DNA from 2 places in the Fimbriimonas sp. LA-C6 genome. Region 1 is predicted to be linked to the other one. Evidence: riboswitches for the same ligand, from Rfam matches in the RefSeq annotation. Region 1 holds a riboswitch; the other holds the start of a gene.

The links. Region 1 has a riboswitch for cyclic di-AMP ahead of ACZ51B_RS14995 (hypothetical protein). Riboswitches for the same ligand answer to the same signal wherever they lie in the genome.
Region 2: another riboswitch for cyclic di-AMP. It lies ahead of hisB (imidazoleglycerol-phosphate dehydratase HisB); the one in region 1 lies ahead of ACZ51B_RS14995 (hypothetical protein).

What each region holds. Positions count from the first base shown of each region.
Region 1 is NZ_AP038796.1:3,221,162-3,229,945, forward strand. It holds gene ACZ51B_RS14985 (hypothetical protein) at 1-10, opposite strand, end outside; gene ACZ51B_RS14990 (MFS transporter) at 144-1,433, opposite strand; gene ACZ51B_RS14995 (hypothetical protein) at 1,453-1,743, opposite strand; cyclic di-AMP (ydaO/yuaA leader) riboswitch at 1,777-1,904, opposite strand; gene ACZ51B_RS15000 (extracellular solute-binding protein) at 2,076-4,514, shown strand; gene ACZ51B_RS15005 (carbohydrate ABC transporter permease) at 4,511-6,250, shown strand; gene ACZ51B_RS15010 (hypothetical protein) at 6,539-7,432, opposite strand; gene ACZ51B_RS15015 (hypothetical protein) at 7,621-8,496, opposite strand; gene ACZ51B_RS15020 (methyl-accepting chemotaxis protein) at 8,736-8,784, opposite strand, start outside.
Region 2 is NZ_AP038796.1:277,752-286,535, forward strand. It holds gene ACZ51B_RS01335 (hypothetical protein) at 1-271, opposite strand, end outside; gene ACZ51B_RS01340 (hypothetical protein) at 274-549, opposite strand; gene hisA (1-(5-phosphoribosyl)-5-[(5-phosphoribosylamino)methylideneamino]imidazole-4-carboxamide isomerase) at 618-1,343, opposite strand; gene hisH (imidazole glycerol phosphate synthase subunit HisH) at 1,337-1,927, opposite strand; gene hisB (imidazoleglycerol-phosphate dehydratase HisB) at 1,924-2,529, opposite strand; cyclic di-AMP (ydaO/yuaA leader) riboswitch at 2,814-2,949, opposite strand; gene sucD (succinate--CoA ligase subunit alpha) at 3,086-3,973, shown strand; gene ACZ51B_RS01365 (cysteine desulfurase family protein) at 3,998-5,056, shown strand; gene ACZ51B_RS01370 (sigma-70 family RNA polymerase sigma factor) at 5,366-6,406, shown strand; gene mscL (large conductance mechanosensitive channel protein MscL) at 6,471-6,896, opposite strand; gene ACZ51B_RS01380 (lipoate--protein ligase family protein) at 6,918-7,562, opposite strand; gene gcvPB (aminomethyl-transferring glycine dehydrogenase subunit GcvPB) at 7,622-8,784, opposite strand, start outside.

The sequences.
Region 1 (8,784 bases):
CGAGAAGCATCAGTCCTATGCCGCCCAAAAATACGAGCAAACCTAGAATCGAACCAAGCACATCTCGTTGAGTCCGGTGAGTCACCATCGACGTATACCGCTTTAATACGCTCAAACGCTTGAATCTGTTGAAAGAATTTCGGTTAGTGCAACACTTCTGCAGCCACAGCACTACCCGAGTCCTTCGCCATCTTAATAAACCAAGCTGCAACAGCCGGAATCAAAATTAAACTCGCTCCCAACCAATACGGCGCAGCAGGCGAATTCGCCATCAATCGACTGCTAATCAAAGGCCCAATACACCGCGCAAAAGCGCCCAAAGCCTGAGTAATCCCAAAGATCCCGCCCTGAATAGCTCCCGGCGCACTCCTAGAAATCAAACTGCTCAAGCTCGGCTGAGTAAGCCCATTACAGATCCCTAGCGCCAAAATCCCAAGCAAAGCAGGAGCCCAAATCGGAGCATAAGGAATCATCGCAAAGATCGGCGCATAAAAAATGTACGCATACCGCAACAGCTTCACTTCGCCAAACTTCGGCGTCGCCCGCTGCACCACAAACCCTTGCATAAACGCCATCACGACGCCCACAAACGCCAGCAAATAGCTCCCAGTCACCTTCGCCTGGTCATCCGGTAAGTGGAACACCGACCGCTTATCCGCAAGCAGCAAGAAGTAAGTGGACTCCAAGTTAGTAAAAGCAAAGTTGATGATGAAGAACATCGTCAACAACAGCGCCATCTTAGGGTCCGAAAGCGCCAACCGGAAGTCGTGCCAAAAACCGGTCTTGCGTACCGCGTCCGAACTCGCCAGGCTCTCCCGAAGGAAAAACGCCACATAGAACAGATTCACACAAGCAAGAGCTGCACCCACATATCCCAGCAAGTGTTGGTCGTCATGGCTGATCTTGAGCAGAATCCCACCCAGCGGCGGCCCCATCACAAACCCAAGCCCAAACGCCGCACCCACAGCACCCAGCCCCTTGGCTCGATCCTTAGGAAGCGTCACGTCCGCAACATAAGCAAACGCCACACCAATATTCGCAGCCGCAATGCCCGAGATCGCCCGCGCGATCAACACAATCGGAAAACTCGTCGCGTTGGCGTAAACCAGATACCCAATGATCGCCAAAGTGGTCGTAACCACCAGAATCTTCTTCCGACCAATCTTGTCACTCAACCGTCCCAGAAAAGGCGCAGTCAAAAGCTGAGCAAAACTAAAAGCCGCAAGAGAAATCCCAGTAAGGGTCTGAATCTGCTCTGGAGTAGCACCCGCACCGAGGTAAGAAACCGCGAGGTGCTTGCCGCGTAACTGGAGATCGGGAATAAACATCCCGAAGCCCAGCAGATCCAGAAATACCGTAAGAAAGATTCCTAGAATAGGCGACGGCCCCTTACGTCGTGGGGCAGCGTCCTGGGCTTCGGGTGATTGACTCATGAGAGAGTCAGCAGTTTACTCAGCTAAGATCAGGACGACCAGAGCGTTCGTAAGCTTTAGCAAGGGCAACCCGTGCCTCATCCCGAATGTCTTCCTCCAACATCCCAACCTGGTCGATCATCCGATCCATACCAGCTCGAACCTGAGGGTCCGCACCAAGAGCCACCTGGTCCTTCGCAACCTCAAGGGAATGAGCATGCGAACCAAGCGAACGCCGCATCTTAAGTAAAAGGCGGACTTTACTGAAAGGCTTAATCGTCGAGGCGCGAATGGCTTCCACTCGCTTCCTAATCTCGTACTGAGTTAACAACTTTTCATAACCTCCTCCACATGCGCTGGGCGCAGTGGTTCCTGCATTTGCCTGCGAGGTTAGCTGTCGGGCTCGGGTCAAGAACTACCCGCGATTCGTATCGTTAGCCCCGTTAATTGGGTCCCCCGCTGTTGACGTGCAACATTCGGCTTTGGCTGACGTGTGAATGAATCACACGCAAATAATCCTACCGGGTCACAACGCCCGTTCGGAGCGTTAGACCCATAGGAAAACCCATAGATATCAAAGATGTGGCAAGAAAGACATTTTAAGAATAACCATTCTCGGGCAAGCTAATGACCAGTTTCGGGTGTAGCATGTGTTCTGAATTGATGAAGACTCATCGACGACTCTTGTTCATCGTGCTCGCGGCGCTAGGAACCATCATGGGTTCCCAAGCACAAACGGCCAAACCAAAAGGCGAGCTAGTTATCTGGGGACTCACCTCAGGCGCGGACAACAAAGGCCAAGACGCGGTCATCCGGGAATTTGCGCGGAGAAACCCCGACGTCCATATGAGGGTTCTCAGCATGGGAGCCGGCAACATGGACCCCCAAAAGCTGATGACCAGCATCGTGGGCAACGTAGCCCCCGACGTCATCAACCAGGACCGCTTCACCATCTCAGACTGGGCCAGCCGTGGCGCCTTCCGTCCCCTCGACGACCTTCTAGCCCGAGACAAAAACGATCCGTCTTGCCCCAAGAAAGAGCAGTACTACGAAGGCCCCTGGAACGAAGCGATCTACCAAAACAAGATCTACGGAATCCCAACAGGCGCAGACAACCGCATCCTCTACTGGAACCGAGGCATCTTCCGCCAAAAAGCAGCCCAACTCCGCGCAGCCGGACTCGACCCAGAGCGCCCACCCAGAACCTGGTCCGAAGTCCTCGCCTACAGTAAGGCCATCACAGAATTCAATCCAGACGGAACGTTGAAGATCGCCGGATTCATGCCCAACTTCGGCAACTCCTGGCTGTACATGTACTCGTTCCAAAACAACGCCTCCTTCATGTCACCCGACGGCAGAACCTGCACCCTCTATAGCCCCGAATCCGAAGAGGCCCTCAAGTTCATCCTCAAGGGATACGACCTAGTCGGCGGCTACGAGAAAGCAAAGTCGTTCGAATCAGGCTTCCTCGGCAAAGAAAACGATGCCTTCATCATCGGCAAAGTCGCTATGAAGATCGATGGCGACTGGATCCTCAGCACCCTCTCCCGCTATGGTCCGCAACTCGATTTCAGCACGGCCCCCGCCCCAGTGCCCGACGACCGATATAACAAAGTAGGTCGCTTCGCGAAAGAAAAAGACACCTTCATCACCTGGTTTGGCGGCTACTGCTACTCCATCCCAAGAGGCGCCAAAAATGTGGACGCAGCCTGGGCATACATCAAATTCGCCACCAGCACCGAAGCCCGAATGCTCGATTACAGCGAGCAACAAAAGTGGGACCGCTCACGTGGCCGAGCCTTCATCCCACGAATCTTAGGGAGCCAAGAAGCCAATGAGGAAGCCTTCAAACGCTTCAAACCGGCCGACCCCAAGTTCGCCCAAGCGCTCCAAACCCACGTAGACGTTGCCAAATGGGGCCGAATCCGCCCCGCAACTTTCGCCGGACAGAAACTCTGGTCAGAGCACGTCCGAGCCATGGAAACAGCCCTCTATCACAAGATGTCGCCCAAAGACGCGCTGCTCTCCAGCCAAGCAAACGTCCAACGCGACCTCGACGCCTTCTTCCAAAAAGAGCGCTACTCCGTTATCGATCTAGGTATTCCCGTAAAGGGCGGTATCGCGCTAATCGCAGCAGCCGTGATCACATTCGTGGTGTGGTTCGGTCGCCAAAAGATTGGCAAACTCGCCAGAAACGAAGCCCGCTGGGCCTACACCTTCGTCTCCCCTTGGCTCATCGGATTCCTGGTCCTCACCGCTGGTCCCATGCTGGCCTCACTGTTCTTCGGCTTCACCCAATACGATGTCCTCAACGAAGCACGCTGGGTCGGACTCAAGAACTACCACGACATGGTCACCACGGACCGCGGAAATGTCGTCAAGTCGCTCTACAACTCAGCCTACATGGCCCTGGCAGGCGTCCCACTCTCCCTTTGCACCGGACTCGCCATCGCCCTCCTGCTCAACACCGCCAGCAAAGGCCTTAGGTTCTACAGGTCGATGTTCTATCTCCCGTCCATCGTGCCAGGAGTCGCCAGCGCAGTGCTCTGGATCTGGGTTCTCACCGCAGACCCCAATAAAGGCCTCATCAACTCCATCTGGGCAAAAACCTTGACCCCATGGCTTTCCATTTCGCCACCCGGCTGGATCCAATCCGCCGAATGGTCCAAACCCGCACTCATCCTCATGGGTGTCTGGGGCGCAGGAAGCGGGATGGTCCTCTGGCTAGCCGGACTCAAAGGCATCTCGGGAACCCTCTACGAAGCAGCAAGCATCGATGGAGCGAACCCCAAACAGCAGTTCTGGTCCATCACCTTCCCACAGCTCAGCCCCGTGATCTTCTTCAACACAGTCATGGGCTTCATCGGAGCACTTCAGGACTTCGACCGAATCTACATCATGAAGCCGTCAGCCGACGGTCCCATCGGAGCAGACGACTCGCTTCTAACGCCCGTGTACCACCTCTTCCGAAACGCATTCGCGTTCTTCGATATGGGCTACGCATCGGCGCTCGCATGGATGATCTTCGGCCTGATCCTGCTCTTCACAGGCTTCCAATTCAAACTGGCCCCTCGTTGGGTGCACTACGAGTCAGATAAATGAACGGCGATACCCTCTACGTCCTTGCGACTTTCGCAGCCTGGCTAGGCTGGTTTTTCGGAATTCGCGCAATCATTCTGCTCGCGCAGGTGGTCTCCAAAGCTCCAGGCCTAGACCAAGCTCGCCTCAGCAAGAACCTAGTCATCAGCTCCCTCATCGGAGCCGCCGGCCTAGCCTTCTCCGCACTAGCCCCTAAGCCAATTGTTGGGAAGACAGACGCCCTTTGGCACCTCCCCATCGTATGGCTCGTCATGCCCGTCGCCGCCTGGTTCTGCATCGTCAGTCTGGTGTTCACCGGCCTCCGTGCAGCGCAGTCAACCATGTCCACCAGTCCGGAAGACCGCACAGCAAAGCTGAAAGCCACCGGCATCTGGGCAGCAGTTCTTGTTCTGGGCTTCTACCTCTACAAGTCAGACAAGACCAACACCATCACCGTCCTCAAAGGCAACATCCCCTTTGAGCCCACCACAGCATGCGCCATCATCCTGCTCGCCATCGCAGGTGTGTTTGCCATGGTCATCGCAGGCAGAGCCACCAAAACCCGCGGCTACTCCAAGACAATTGTCACCCAGGCAACCCTCATCGCCGGCTCCCTCATCTTCGGAGTCCCCTTCGCCTTCTTAGTGATCACTAGCTTCAAAGAAGACCGCGACATGTCCTCGCCAAACGGCATCGTCTGGATCCCCCGAGTGCAGGACACCGTCCCCTACAAAGACCCCAAGAACCCAATGTACGAAGGGCTCTACAACGGTGAAAAGGTGCAAGGCAACATTATCGATCGAAAGGGCGATACCGTCCGAGTCGACATCTTCAAGCCAATGGCAATCCGCGGAATCACCTTCGAGACGCAGATGGCCAGTCTCAAGGAAGTCCCCAAAGACATCCCTGTCGTCACAGCAAAGATCGACAATATCCCGGTCAAAGCCATGGTCATCGAGGAAATGAACGATGGTCGCAAGCGAGTCTCTGTCCTAGAACCCGCAAACATGGCCAACAAAGAGGCCATACTCCTCGCCTCCCAAACCGAACCGGTCCGCCACATCGGCCTGCGTACCAAAAACTATTCGGAAGCTCTCGACTTCCTACCCCTCGAGACCAAACGAGGACTGGTCTATCTCAAAAACACCCTCGTCATCGTGATCCTCTCGGTGTTTGGTGCCGTCTTGAGCTCTGCCATCGTCGCCTACGCGTTCTCTAGAATGGTCTTCCCAGGCAAAGAGCTGCTCTTCGCCATCCTACTGAGCACCATGATGCTCCCCGGCGCGGTCACGCTTCTCCCGCAGTTCCTCATCTTCAAACAACTCGGCTGGATCGACACGCTCTATCCACTCTGGGTCCCAGCATTCTTCGGAAGCGCCTACAACATCTTCCTGCTGCGCCAATTCTTCAAAAGCATCCCCATGGAGCTAGAAGACGCCGCCAAAATCGACGGTTGTAGCTACCTCAAAACCTTCTGGAGCATCATGCTCCCCATGATCAAACCCGCCCTAGCAGTCGTCGCGATCGGCACCGTCATGGGAGCCTGGAACAACTTCATGGGTCCGCTCATCTACATCAACTCCCCAGAAAACATGCCCCTCAGCTACGCGCTGCAACTGTTCAACGGAGAAAGAAGCGGAGAACCCGGCATGCTCATGGCATTCGCCACCATGACCATGATCCCCATCCTCCTCCTATTCTTCTTCGCCCAACGCTACTTCATAGAAGGAGTAACCCTCAGCGGCCTAGGCGGCCGATAAGTCCACTTGCGAGGTAGTGCCAGTGATAGTGTGGCGCACGCGACACGACTTGAAAGGGAATCAACGAATGCTTCCTTGTTCAGCGGTTTGACTCAACATTCATAAGAAACTGAAACGCTTACCCAGTAAGGTGATGAAATTCTCTCTTTGACCATAAGGCGTATACGTCACAAGCATTAGGACATCGTGACGAGAGCTTGTGTTTGGCTTCTGTGAAATGATGTATGTTGAGGACTAGCTCAAATTTAGGAATCTGGATGCATTTTTACTAACATAACCAACAACTTACTAATATTTAGGGCGGGACATCTTTTCTTTAATTGGGCGCAAAATCAAACGGCCTTGGCGGTAGTCAAACGTTGCTTCGTATTTACTTAGGAGTGGCCAACCGACCAACATATCTGACTTCGAGGCCAAGGAGCAGAAAGGCAGGAGCCGTCCTCTCCCTTTGATTGGGCCAACTTGATAACTGTATCTAGCAGGTATATCTGAAGAGTTAGCTACACCCTTCAAGGTTTTCTTATATTGCGGGATGGACTTAAAGAATTTCGTTCCAGAACTAGAATTGAATGCGTAGCCATCTGTCCAGCCCGTATCGATCAGAAATCTAGCTACCTTACCATTGAATTTGCCGTAAACCCAGGGCAAACCACCTTCAGGACGCATGTTGAGGATGAACGCACCTCTAAGGTCGGGTTTGTACTCTGGTCTTCTAAGCACAATGAGACTTTTTTCAGGATTGAAAGTAACACAGAAATTCTTAAGGAATGCGGTACCCAGTAAAGGCAGTTCTGATGGCAGGTCCTTTAAGGCCATGGTTGGGTCGCCTACGCACTGGGATATGGCACCCTGAATTGTAATCCCGCCCAACTCCAGATTGGTACGGTTCAGGCGAGAAGTGAACGAGCGCCCACCAGCCCATCTCTGTTTTCTGCCCTCTCCAATGTCCTCGCCAGGTAGCTTCATTGCAGCAAAGGAAACAATCCCCGAACTTCCCGTGTCGACAAAACACTCGGTCTTGCGGCCATTCCAAACTACATTAATCGTAGGACGACCAAAATGGTTGTGATATGGGATATACGTTTCCCCGTAAGGAAGTTTGGATTTGTAGACGATGTTTGCTTCAGCGCTTTCAGAATGCGAGAATCCGGTGATCACTAATACGATTCCGAGCAAAAGCATACTCAAGTAATACTACCATGCGAGCGCCAAATGGCTCATCAATACACCTAGCTTGCGTGAGCATGTTGAATGCTACCAACAGAGAACAATCCAGGTCGAGCAGAAAATCAGACCAGCTCACCTGGGGTGCTACCAAGAAATGAATCAGAGCAGTGTACGCTTTTCTCTTCTGGCCTTCTTTACAACTTCTAACGTCTGATTGGACGCAAGATTAGCCTGCCACGCTTAAAATCGAAAGTAGTCTCGAAATTGCTGAGGAGCGGCCAACCAAGTGAGGTGTCTGTTGAAGTTGCCATCCAACAGGTTGGTAGGCGATTTCCTTTGAGAGTGATGGGACCTACTACACAAGAATAACCCCTTGCTAGTTCAGAAGAAATTGCAACCCCTTTTGATAGACTCGCAGGCGCTGAGAAAGAGCTGAAAAACTTGTCTCCCGACTGTTGATTGAATACAAAATCGTCGCTCCAACCTGTGTCAATAGTAAATTTCGCCCGTTTTCCATTGATTTGCCCGTAGACGTAAGGCAGACGCCACCGATCTTTGCGCATCTCTAAAACGAAAGCGCCCTTTGTGCTCGGTTTGTATTCCGGTTTGCGGAGAATCAACTCGTGTTTTACAGGATCAAAGGTAACACAGAATTTTTCGAGAAAGGTGTTGCCCAGTAGTGGAAAGTTTGATGGGAGATCTTTCAAATCCACCTTTTTAGGGCCAGCAGAAAGGGAAACGGCTCCGCGCACTGTAATCCTGCCAACCTCCAAATCTGTGCGTACCAAACGAGACTTATACGACCGTTTGCCTGCCCAAAAACAATCCCCACCTTGTCCAATGTCCTCCCCGGGGAGATTCATGGCTGCGAACGAAACGATCTGTGAGCACCCTGTATCAACAAAGCACTCAGTCTTCTTACCATTCCAGTTCACCTCGATCGAAGGAGTCCCAAAAGTCATCTGATAACGAATGCGGGTCTCACCATATGGCAGCTTTGATGCATAGAGGATCGAAGACATTGTTGTGACGCGATCCGCAGGTTGGAAGTTAGCTAGTACTGGAATAGGCCAAAACATTTTCTAACAATCCTACCACGCCATGGTGATTTATCCAAAGGCATTGTCACTAAGCGGTACATTCTAGAGTGTCAAGAAAGTATTAGCTCCCTTTAATGAAGAAATAAAGCAGGCAAACAGCATAAATTCTACAGTTTTCTAAGCCCTGCCTTCCAGAAACAGCTCCGTCAGATTGTTGCAGGAGAACCGGAAACAAACTAGTCCCTTCCTCACCCCATCGTGAGGAAGGGACAACCGACTTAAGCCGCGATCTTAAGCCGACGACTCGGCGACTCGTCCTCAATCTTG
Region 2 (8,784 bases), 1.5 Mb from region 1:
CGGGCGGGGTCTGCATCGGTATCCGCGGCTGACTATCGACACTGATCGCGAGTTGATGTACGATCTCCTTCAGTTCGCTGATTTCCTGGCGAACAGCCTGGATATCATTGTTCGAAGTTTGAGCGTGGTTCTTGTGAATCAGTTCCGCCATGTCTCGCTGGTGCTTGGATAACAAGGCGACGATTGGGATCATGAGCGCGATGATTGGAATCATCACGCTGACAAGTCCAATAGGATCAAAAGCTGCAAGCAGGCCATTCAAGTTAAACATATTCAGCGGTTCCCCACAGGCTCCTTGTAGCCGACCATGACGGACGGTACAGGGAGATCCCTCTTAGTTAGATTGTCCAACATAATCGTCTGTTGGTGGATAAGAGTCTTTAGCTCCCGCATTTCTGACTTCACGGCGTCCAACTCCATGCCAAGTTGACTTGACTTGTCACGATGAATGATTTCTGTCATCTTCTGTTGATGACGCGTCATGATTGCCACTACCGGAATCAAAGCGAACACCACCGGAACAACTATCTCTTCGTTCAATCCAATCATCTCACTTCCCTCTTTGCAAGACAAGATGATTGTAATTCAATAATTTTAAGGTCCTAGGACGATTTCGTTTAATTTTTTAAAAGAGAGACCGCGTCTTTGACAGAAAACTTACCTTCATAGATGGCTCGCCCCACGATGACGCCTTCGGGGCATTCGTCTCCTAGTGCAAGTAACGCTTCGAGATCGCTTAGTTCTGCGATGCCACCGCTCTGGATGACCGGTACGGGAACCGCCCGCTGAACATCCAAAAGCAATTGAGTGTTGGGTCCGGTTAACATGCCGTCGCGGGCGATGTCGGTGACGATGAATCGCTTTGCGCCGCCTGCAACCATCTGCTGAGCAAGTTCGACAGCTGTCACCTCAGACTGGTCGAGCCAGCCTGCAACCGCAGCTTTTCCTTCTCGTGCATCGATTCCTGCGACGACGCCTTCGCCTAGTTCTCTGAAAAGAAGTGCGGCAAGTTCTGGGTCTTGGACCAGTTTGGTTCCAACCACGACTCTTTGCACACCAGCATTCAAGGATGACTTTGCGACTTCGAGACTTCGGATGCCTCCGCCGAATTCCACTTTGAGGCCGGTTTGCGACGCGATCTTTTCAATCCAGTGAAGGTTGGAGGGGAGTCCAGTTTTGGCCCCATCTAGGTCGACGACGTGGAGCCACTCGGCACCTTCGTCTTCAAACAGTTTTGCCAGAGCGACTGGGTCTTCGCCATACACCTTTTCGCGGTTGTAGTCGCCTTGGGAGAGCCGGACGCACTTGCCACCCAATAGATCGATTGCGGGGAGGACTAGCACTGAAGGAAACGCTCCAAGATTCTGAGTCCAACTGCGCTGCTCTTCTCGGGGTGGAACTGAGTGCCCCACACATTCTTATGTTGAATAGCCGCCGTGAACTGAATTCCGTGCTCCGCCGTAGCCACCACATCCTCAGGGTTTGTGCACTCTACGTAGAGAGAGTGAACGAAGTAGACCTGTTCGCCCTGCCGCCCGCCTTCGCCTAAACCGTCATGGCGAACGTAGTTGAGAGCACTCCAGCCCATGTGCGGGACCTTCAGTCCAGGTGAGGGCGGCAGATACTTTACGGTGCCAGGCACGATCCCTAAGCCCTCAAATTCTCCTAGCTCTTCGCTTCTTTCAAAAAGAAGCTGTTGGCCCAGGCAGATGCCCATGACCGGATTGCCATCGGCGGCAAAGGATCGAATATCCGACTTGAGTGGGGCAAGCTGCTGCATTGCCGCTCCATAGGCGCCGACTCCTGGGATGAGGAGCTTGGTTGCGCCATCGAGATTAGTTGAAACCTGGACCTCGTGCCCCAGCTTGCGGACGGCTTTTTCGAGCGAGCTAATGTTGTTAATTCCGTAGTCTAAAATCGTGATCAATCGCGCTTCCCTTTCGTTGAGGTTGAGCCGCGTCGCTCTGTTTTTTGAACGGCATCTCGGAGCGCACGTCCGAACGCTTTGAATGTTGCTTCGCAGACGTGATGATCGTTCTCGCCTGCAATCTTCTTGAGGTGAATGGAGATGCCGCTGTGCGAGGAGAGTGCACGGAAGAACTCGCGAACACACTCCGTGGAGAGATCGCCAATCATTTCTCTCTTGAACGGGATGTCGTACGTGAGCATTCCACGGCCTGAAATATCGATGGCGGCCAAGATGAGGGCTTCATCCATCACGGTGTGGTTGGATGAGTATCGCTCAATAGGAACACTGGGGTCCAGCGCTTGGCGAATGGCTTGTCCGAGCACGATTCCCACATCTTCTACGGTGTGGTGATCGTCAATCTCAAGGTCACCCTCTGCGCTCACTCCTAGATCGATTTGACCATGGAAAGCCAACTGCGAGAGCATATGGTCGAAGAAACCGAGGCCTGTTAGAATGTCTCGACGCGTTCCGCCATCAAGGTCTAGAACGATCTGTACGCGGGTCTCTGCCGTCTCGCGATACACCTCTGCGTACCGAACTCCCGGCGTTTCCTTGCTCATGCCGTGCAGTTTACACCGTCAGTTCGGACGAACTTAACAGAACGATAAAATAGAAAGGACCTTCTGACTAGAAGGCCCTTTGTCAACAGGAGGTGGTTCTTACTCGAAGGGTTTCGTAATGAATTCGTCTACGCTGACACCGCTCCATTGCAGCCAGAGGCGCCCAACGGTTCACACAAAGCTCTTCATCTTATCAAGCTACAAAGGCAAGGGTCCTGCGCTCTGACAAAACTTCATTGTTCTGCCTTCTCTTCCAGATGAGATCTGGCGTTGTGCACACGCAACCAAACTCTTACATACGCCTACGGGGTTAGCTGTCGGATTCGGGCCAAGAGATACCCTGGAAGCCAAATTAGGCTTCGTTCACCCCTAAGTTACGGTTCCCCCGTTCCACCGAAGTGGATTCAACGGTTGGCTTTGCAGCCATATTTACTATACATGCAGGTGCTTTGAAATGATTCCGAAAAATCGTCAATTTTAACAAACGGTCCGACCGGGCTGGATACGAGGTGGCACACACTTGTTGCACGCCAAAGTCGGTATTCTATTGGGCAATATGGCAGTTCTCGTCGACAAGGACACAAAGGTGATCGTCTGTGGCATTACCGGCCGCGAGGGTAGCTTCCACGCGAAGCAGATGATCGAGTACGGCACAAAGGTTGTAGGCGGCGTCACCCCAGGAAAGGGCGGCACCACATTTGAAGGCGTTCCCGTCTTCGATACCGTTGAAGAAGCGGTGAAGGCGACCGGGGCAAACGCGGCGCTCATCTTCGTCCCACCTCCCTTTGCAGCTGACTCCGTTCTCGAGTGCGAGGCTGCTGGCGTCCCGTTCGTGACGCTCATCACCGAAGGAATCCCCATTCAGGACAGCCTCCGCATGGTGAGCCGACTCCACGCAAACGGAACCACCCGTCTCCTGGGTGGCAACTGCGCAGGAATCATCACTCCAGGCGAGTGCAAGATGGGAATCATGCCAGGCCACATCTTTACCCCTGGTAACGTTGGTCTCGTTTCCCGAAGCGGAACCCTTACCTACGAGATCGTTTGGGAAATGACCCGAGCTGGTTTTGGCCAGACCACCTGCGTCGGAATTGGCGGCGACCCGCTCCCTGGAACTCGATTCATCGAAGTGATGGAGATGTTCGAGGCAGATCCGAAATCTGAAGCCGTTGTATTGATCGGCGAAATCGGCGGATCCGACGAGGAAGCAGCAGCTGAGTTCATCAAGACGATGAAGAAGCCGGTTGTGAGCTTCATCTCTGGACGAACCGCACCTCCTGGAAAGCGAATGGGCCATGCTGGAGCCATCATCTCTGGTAACACAGGTACACCGCAGTCCAAGGTTGACGCACTCCTGTCCGCTGGCGCATCTGTTGCAGATCGAACCAGCGACGTTCCAGCCCTCTTGAAGGAAGCCTTCAGCAAAATCGGCGTAGCTCGCTAAGCGCGATCAAGCGTCGTCGACAACATGCTGGATCGCTACTTCGACAACGCTGCCACAACTCCCGTAGACGAGCGCGTTCTACGGGAGATGCTCCCTTTCTTCTCGGAGGCATTTGGAAATGCCAACTCCATTCATAGCTTCGGGCAACGTGCACACGAAGCCGTTGAGCTGGCAAGGGAACGCATCGCAAGCCTCTTGGGTGCAGACGATCCACTGCAAATTATCTTTACAAGTGGAGCCACTGAGGCCAACAACTGGATCCTCTCCTCTCTCAAACCCATCACCAGCCCCTTCGAGCACTCTTCGCTGGACGAATACCAAACGACGCATGGTGGCAAATTCCTCCCCCACAGCGGAACCACCTTGGGCCAGCCTGACGCAGAAACCATATGCGTGAGTGTCATGGCAATCAACAACGAGACGGGCACCATGTTTGATCTCGAAGAGTTCAAGCATCAACCCTATTCCTTGCATTCCGACATTACGCAGGCCTTTGGAAAAGTCCCGATCTCTGTCGAGGGACTGGATTACGCATCTGCAAGTGCACACAAGCTGTATGGCCCCAAGGGCGTCGGACTGCTCTATTGCATAGAAAGCCCACCTGAACCCTTGTTTTATGGGGGTGAGCAGGAATTAGGGTTCCGTGCCGGCACCATTAACGTCCCTGCGGTCGTAGGATTTGGTGTGGCTGCGGAGATTGCTTCCCAAGAGTGGCAAGTTAACCTGGCTCATGCATCCGACCTGCGAGGAATTGTTCTAGAGGAACTCAAACAACTTTCAGACTGGCAATGGAATGGGGGAGACAGAACTTCCCCGTATATTCTCAGTCTAAGTTTTAAGGGCGTACAGGGCGAAACTTTGGTGGTGGAATGTGATCAAGCTGGATTTGCGATCAGCAGTGGCGCTGCCTGTAGCTCACATTCAACGGAACCTAGTCGAGTTTTGACGCGATTGGGGATGGAGGAATCACTAGTTCGAGGAACCGTTCGATTGAGCTTTAGTAGACTCAACACCAAGGAAAGTGCCTGCTTTGTAGGGCGAACCTTGCGCCAAACAGTCGAAAAACTCCGAAGAATGGCATAATTGGTCAATAAGTTGCAACGTCTTGCCCCTATCAACACGTCTAAACATATAATTATCTACACCCTCGCAGCGTCGGGCAAAAGACAAAGAGTCGGTCTTTTGCACGTCAAACATTTTTCGTGTCCTTGACATCGACAGGTGGGAGTGTTAACGTGATCGCGGTGGTTATTTACTTATACCCCCAAGATCAGCTTTGTATTGAATGAAATTTTAGGTGAACTCGGACCGTATATCAGTGGTGATCAAGCGGCTGGAGTGACCTCTCGACATGGAAGTTCACGGAGAGCTTCGGAGGAATAGAACAGAATTATGTCAGCAGAAAACGGGTTAGCAACTCAGCCAAGACGTGGACGTGCCATTACAGTACGCACTCCAGGTCGTCACTCCTATTTGGAGGCTGGGGGCGCTCCCGTCCTGGACGACCCGTCCGTTGAGCCACCAGAAGACGATTTGCTTGAGCTGGATGCCGCGGATGAGGATGAAGCCGATGACGAAAAGCCTGTAGCCGACGACTCTGAGGAACTTGAAATGTGGATGCGGCAGACGCGCCGCGCACAGCTTCTAACCCCAGAGCAAGAGGTAGACCTCGCAAGAAAGGTCCAAGCCGGAGACATGTACGCAAAGAAGGTGCTCATCGAGTCGAACCTACGACTTGTTGTCAGCATCGCAAAGAAATACAATGCGCGCGGTATCCCCTTGGCAGACCTTATTCAAGAAGGAAATCTTGGTCTTATTCGAGCAGTCGAAAAGTTCGACTGGCGAAAGGGCTTCCGATTTAGCACCTACGCAACGTGGTGGATCCGCCGAGCTATTGCACGAGCAATCATTAACCAAGGGCGAACGATCCGAATCCCTGTGTATGTAGCTGAATTGATCAACAAGGTTGTCAAGACAGCGAGTCGCCTTCAGCAAGAGCTTCAGAGAGAACCGACTGAGGAAGAGATCAGCCGAGAGGTTGGCCTTTCTATCGACCGTGTGCGCGAAATGATGCGCGTGGCAGTCGAGCCGATCTCCCTGGAAACTCCCGTTGGTGAAAAGGACAACTCTTCCATTGGAGACTTTGTTCACAGCACGAACATGCCAAACCCTGGCGACGTGACATGGACTCTGATCCGACGCGAAGAGATTGACGGCATTCTAGGACGGCTTACGAGTCGCGAACGCGATGTCGTACGCCTCAGGTTTGGTCTGGATGACGGTCGCTCACGAACTCTTGAAGAGGTCGGAAGCGAACTCAATGTCACCCGAGAGCGAGTTCGACAGATCGAACTCCGAGCGATGAAGAAGCTTCGACACATCGGCCAAGAGCTGACGTCACAAGGCTTCACCATCACTCCGACACCAAACTAAGGATTCTGCCCCCAGATCCTAAAAAAGCCCCAGCGAGACTCGCTGGGGCTTTTCTTTTATCACATCAACTCTTCTTCAGCAGATCTCGAATCTCTGTCAAAAGCACCACATCCGCTGGATCGGCGGGAGGCGCAGCGGGTGCCTCTTCCTTCTTCAACTTATTGATCGATCGTACGATCAAAAAGATCACGAAAGCCAAGATCAAGAACTGGATGACGTTGTTGATGAACAGGCCATAGTTCAGCGTGGAGACGCCGAGCTTCTTGGCCTCTTCAATCGACTTCACTTGCATGCCTTTGTCGTCGCCGAGCACGACAAAGAGACTCTTGAAATCGACCTTCCCAATCACCTGACCAATGGGAGGCATGATGATATCTTCAACCAAGGAGGACACGATCTTTCCAAACGCGCCGCCAATGATTACGCCCACAGCAAGGTCAATCACGTTGCCCTTGACTGCGAACTCCTTAAACTCTTTTATCAAACCCACAAAATTGGGACGAACCTAAGTCTAGAAATGATCCCGAGTTAGCTGGAGACTCAGTTTTTGGGCAAAATCTGAGCAGTCCCACAGCTCGCCTTGTAAGGCGACGCCACCGACGATAACCTCATCCGGCTCCCTCAGGGGACGCTCAAACGGAATGCTCGCTTGAACCAGAGCAGCATGGTCGGTCACACGCAAAGCACAGCCACAGAGCTTCTTGCCTGTCTCCCGATGGACTACATCGTTCGGCGATGAAAGCGCGAAACAATCGGCGCTGAGAGAATCCGTCTTTACAAATCGAGTTCTTTCTGCCAACTCCGCCGGAACTCCGCAGTTGTTGAGAGCTGCAATGAGGGGAGCAACCATCGCTCGGTAGACCGCTTTGATCGACTTGGAATCCGTGATCCCTAGGCTTGCAAGCGGAACGGCCAGCCCAACTGTCACATCATGCCCATGAAGTACTGCTCGGCCACCCGTTGGTCTCATCACCCACTGATTGAAACCGGGCTGGATAGCTGCATCAGGCTTTTGATAGTGACCTAGGCTCACCCACACGCCATCCCACTGATACACCCGGCAGCCAGCACTTCCCTGCTCCGCCAGGCTCAATAGTTCAGAGTCTCGGGCCATGTTGATGGGGCCACTGTTTCGGTCTTCGATGGTGAAATTCATTCGATAAAGCAATAAGGGCTGCCCGACCCAAGAGTCGAACAGCCCCATCCTATCGCCGCTTAGCCTGCGGTTACAGCAGTTCGGCCCGTGTCGACGCGGACAGCTCCGCTTGGCTTCCATCGAACATCCAAGTTCTTGACGGCCGCCGTCTCATCAAGTCGCCCAACAATCTGGGTGCTCGGAGCGTCGTGCAGAAGGTCTGGATTCTCCACTGCTTCCTTGCAGATTGCGATCATCGCGTCGCAGAACTGATCAAGAGTCTCCTTCGCTTCCGTTTCTGTAGGCTCAATCATCAAGCACTCGGGAACGATCAGCGGGAAGTAGTTTGTAGGTGGGTGATATCCGTAGTCGATCAGTCGCTTACTGATATCCAGCGCACGAACGCCGTTCTCCTTCTTGTACTTCTCGGCCGTCAGAATGCACTCGTGCATACATGGGCGGTCGTGTGCCGGAGGCAGGACCTCTTTGAGCCGCTCACGTACGTAGTTCGCATTGAGAACTGCGTGGCGAGAGATATCGGCCATGTGCTCCCGTCCGAAGGCTCGAAGGTAGGTATACGCTCGAACTTCCATGAGGAACTGACCATAGAATGGACTCACTCGACCGATCGAAAGTGGTCGTGCATAGTCCGCCACGATCTGCTTGTTTGGCTCTCGTCGGATCACCGGCACTGGCAGGAAGGGTTCGAGGTGGTTCTGAAGACCGATCGCGCCACAGCCAGGGCCGCCGCCGCCGTGAGGCGTGCTGAAGGTCTTGTGCAGGTTGAGGTGCATGCAGTCGAAGCCGTGATCGCCAGGTCGTGTGGTGCCGACCATTGCGTTCATGTTGGCTCCATCGCAGAACACCTGTCCGCCAGCCTCGTGAACCATCTTGCAGATCTTTTCGATGTTTGGTTCGAACAGACCCAGGGTCGATGGGTTGGTCAACATCAGAGCGGCTACTGCCTTTCCGCCGTCGCCTTCTAGAGCTTTCTCCAGAGCTGCGAGGTCGGTGTTGCCGTCCTTGTCCGTTGGAATCGACTTTACGTCGTATCCACAACGTGCGGCAGAAGCTGGGTTGGTACCGTGAGCAGAGTCTGGAACCAGGACGGTGTGTCGCTGCTTCCCTTCTCCCTTCGCCTCAAAGTAGGCCTTGATCAGCATCAAGCAGGTCATTTCGCCATGGGCACCTGCGAGGGGCTGTAGGGTGATGTGGTCGAAACCGGTGATCGCCATCAGCATCT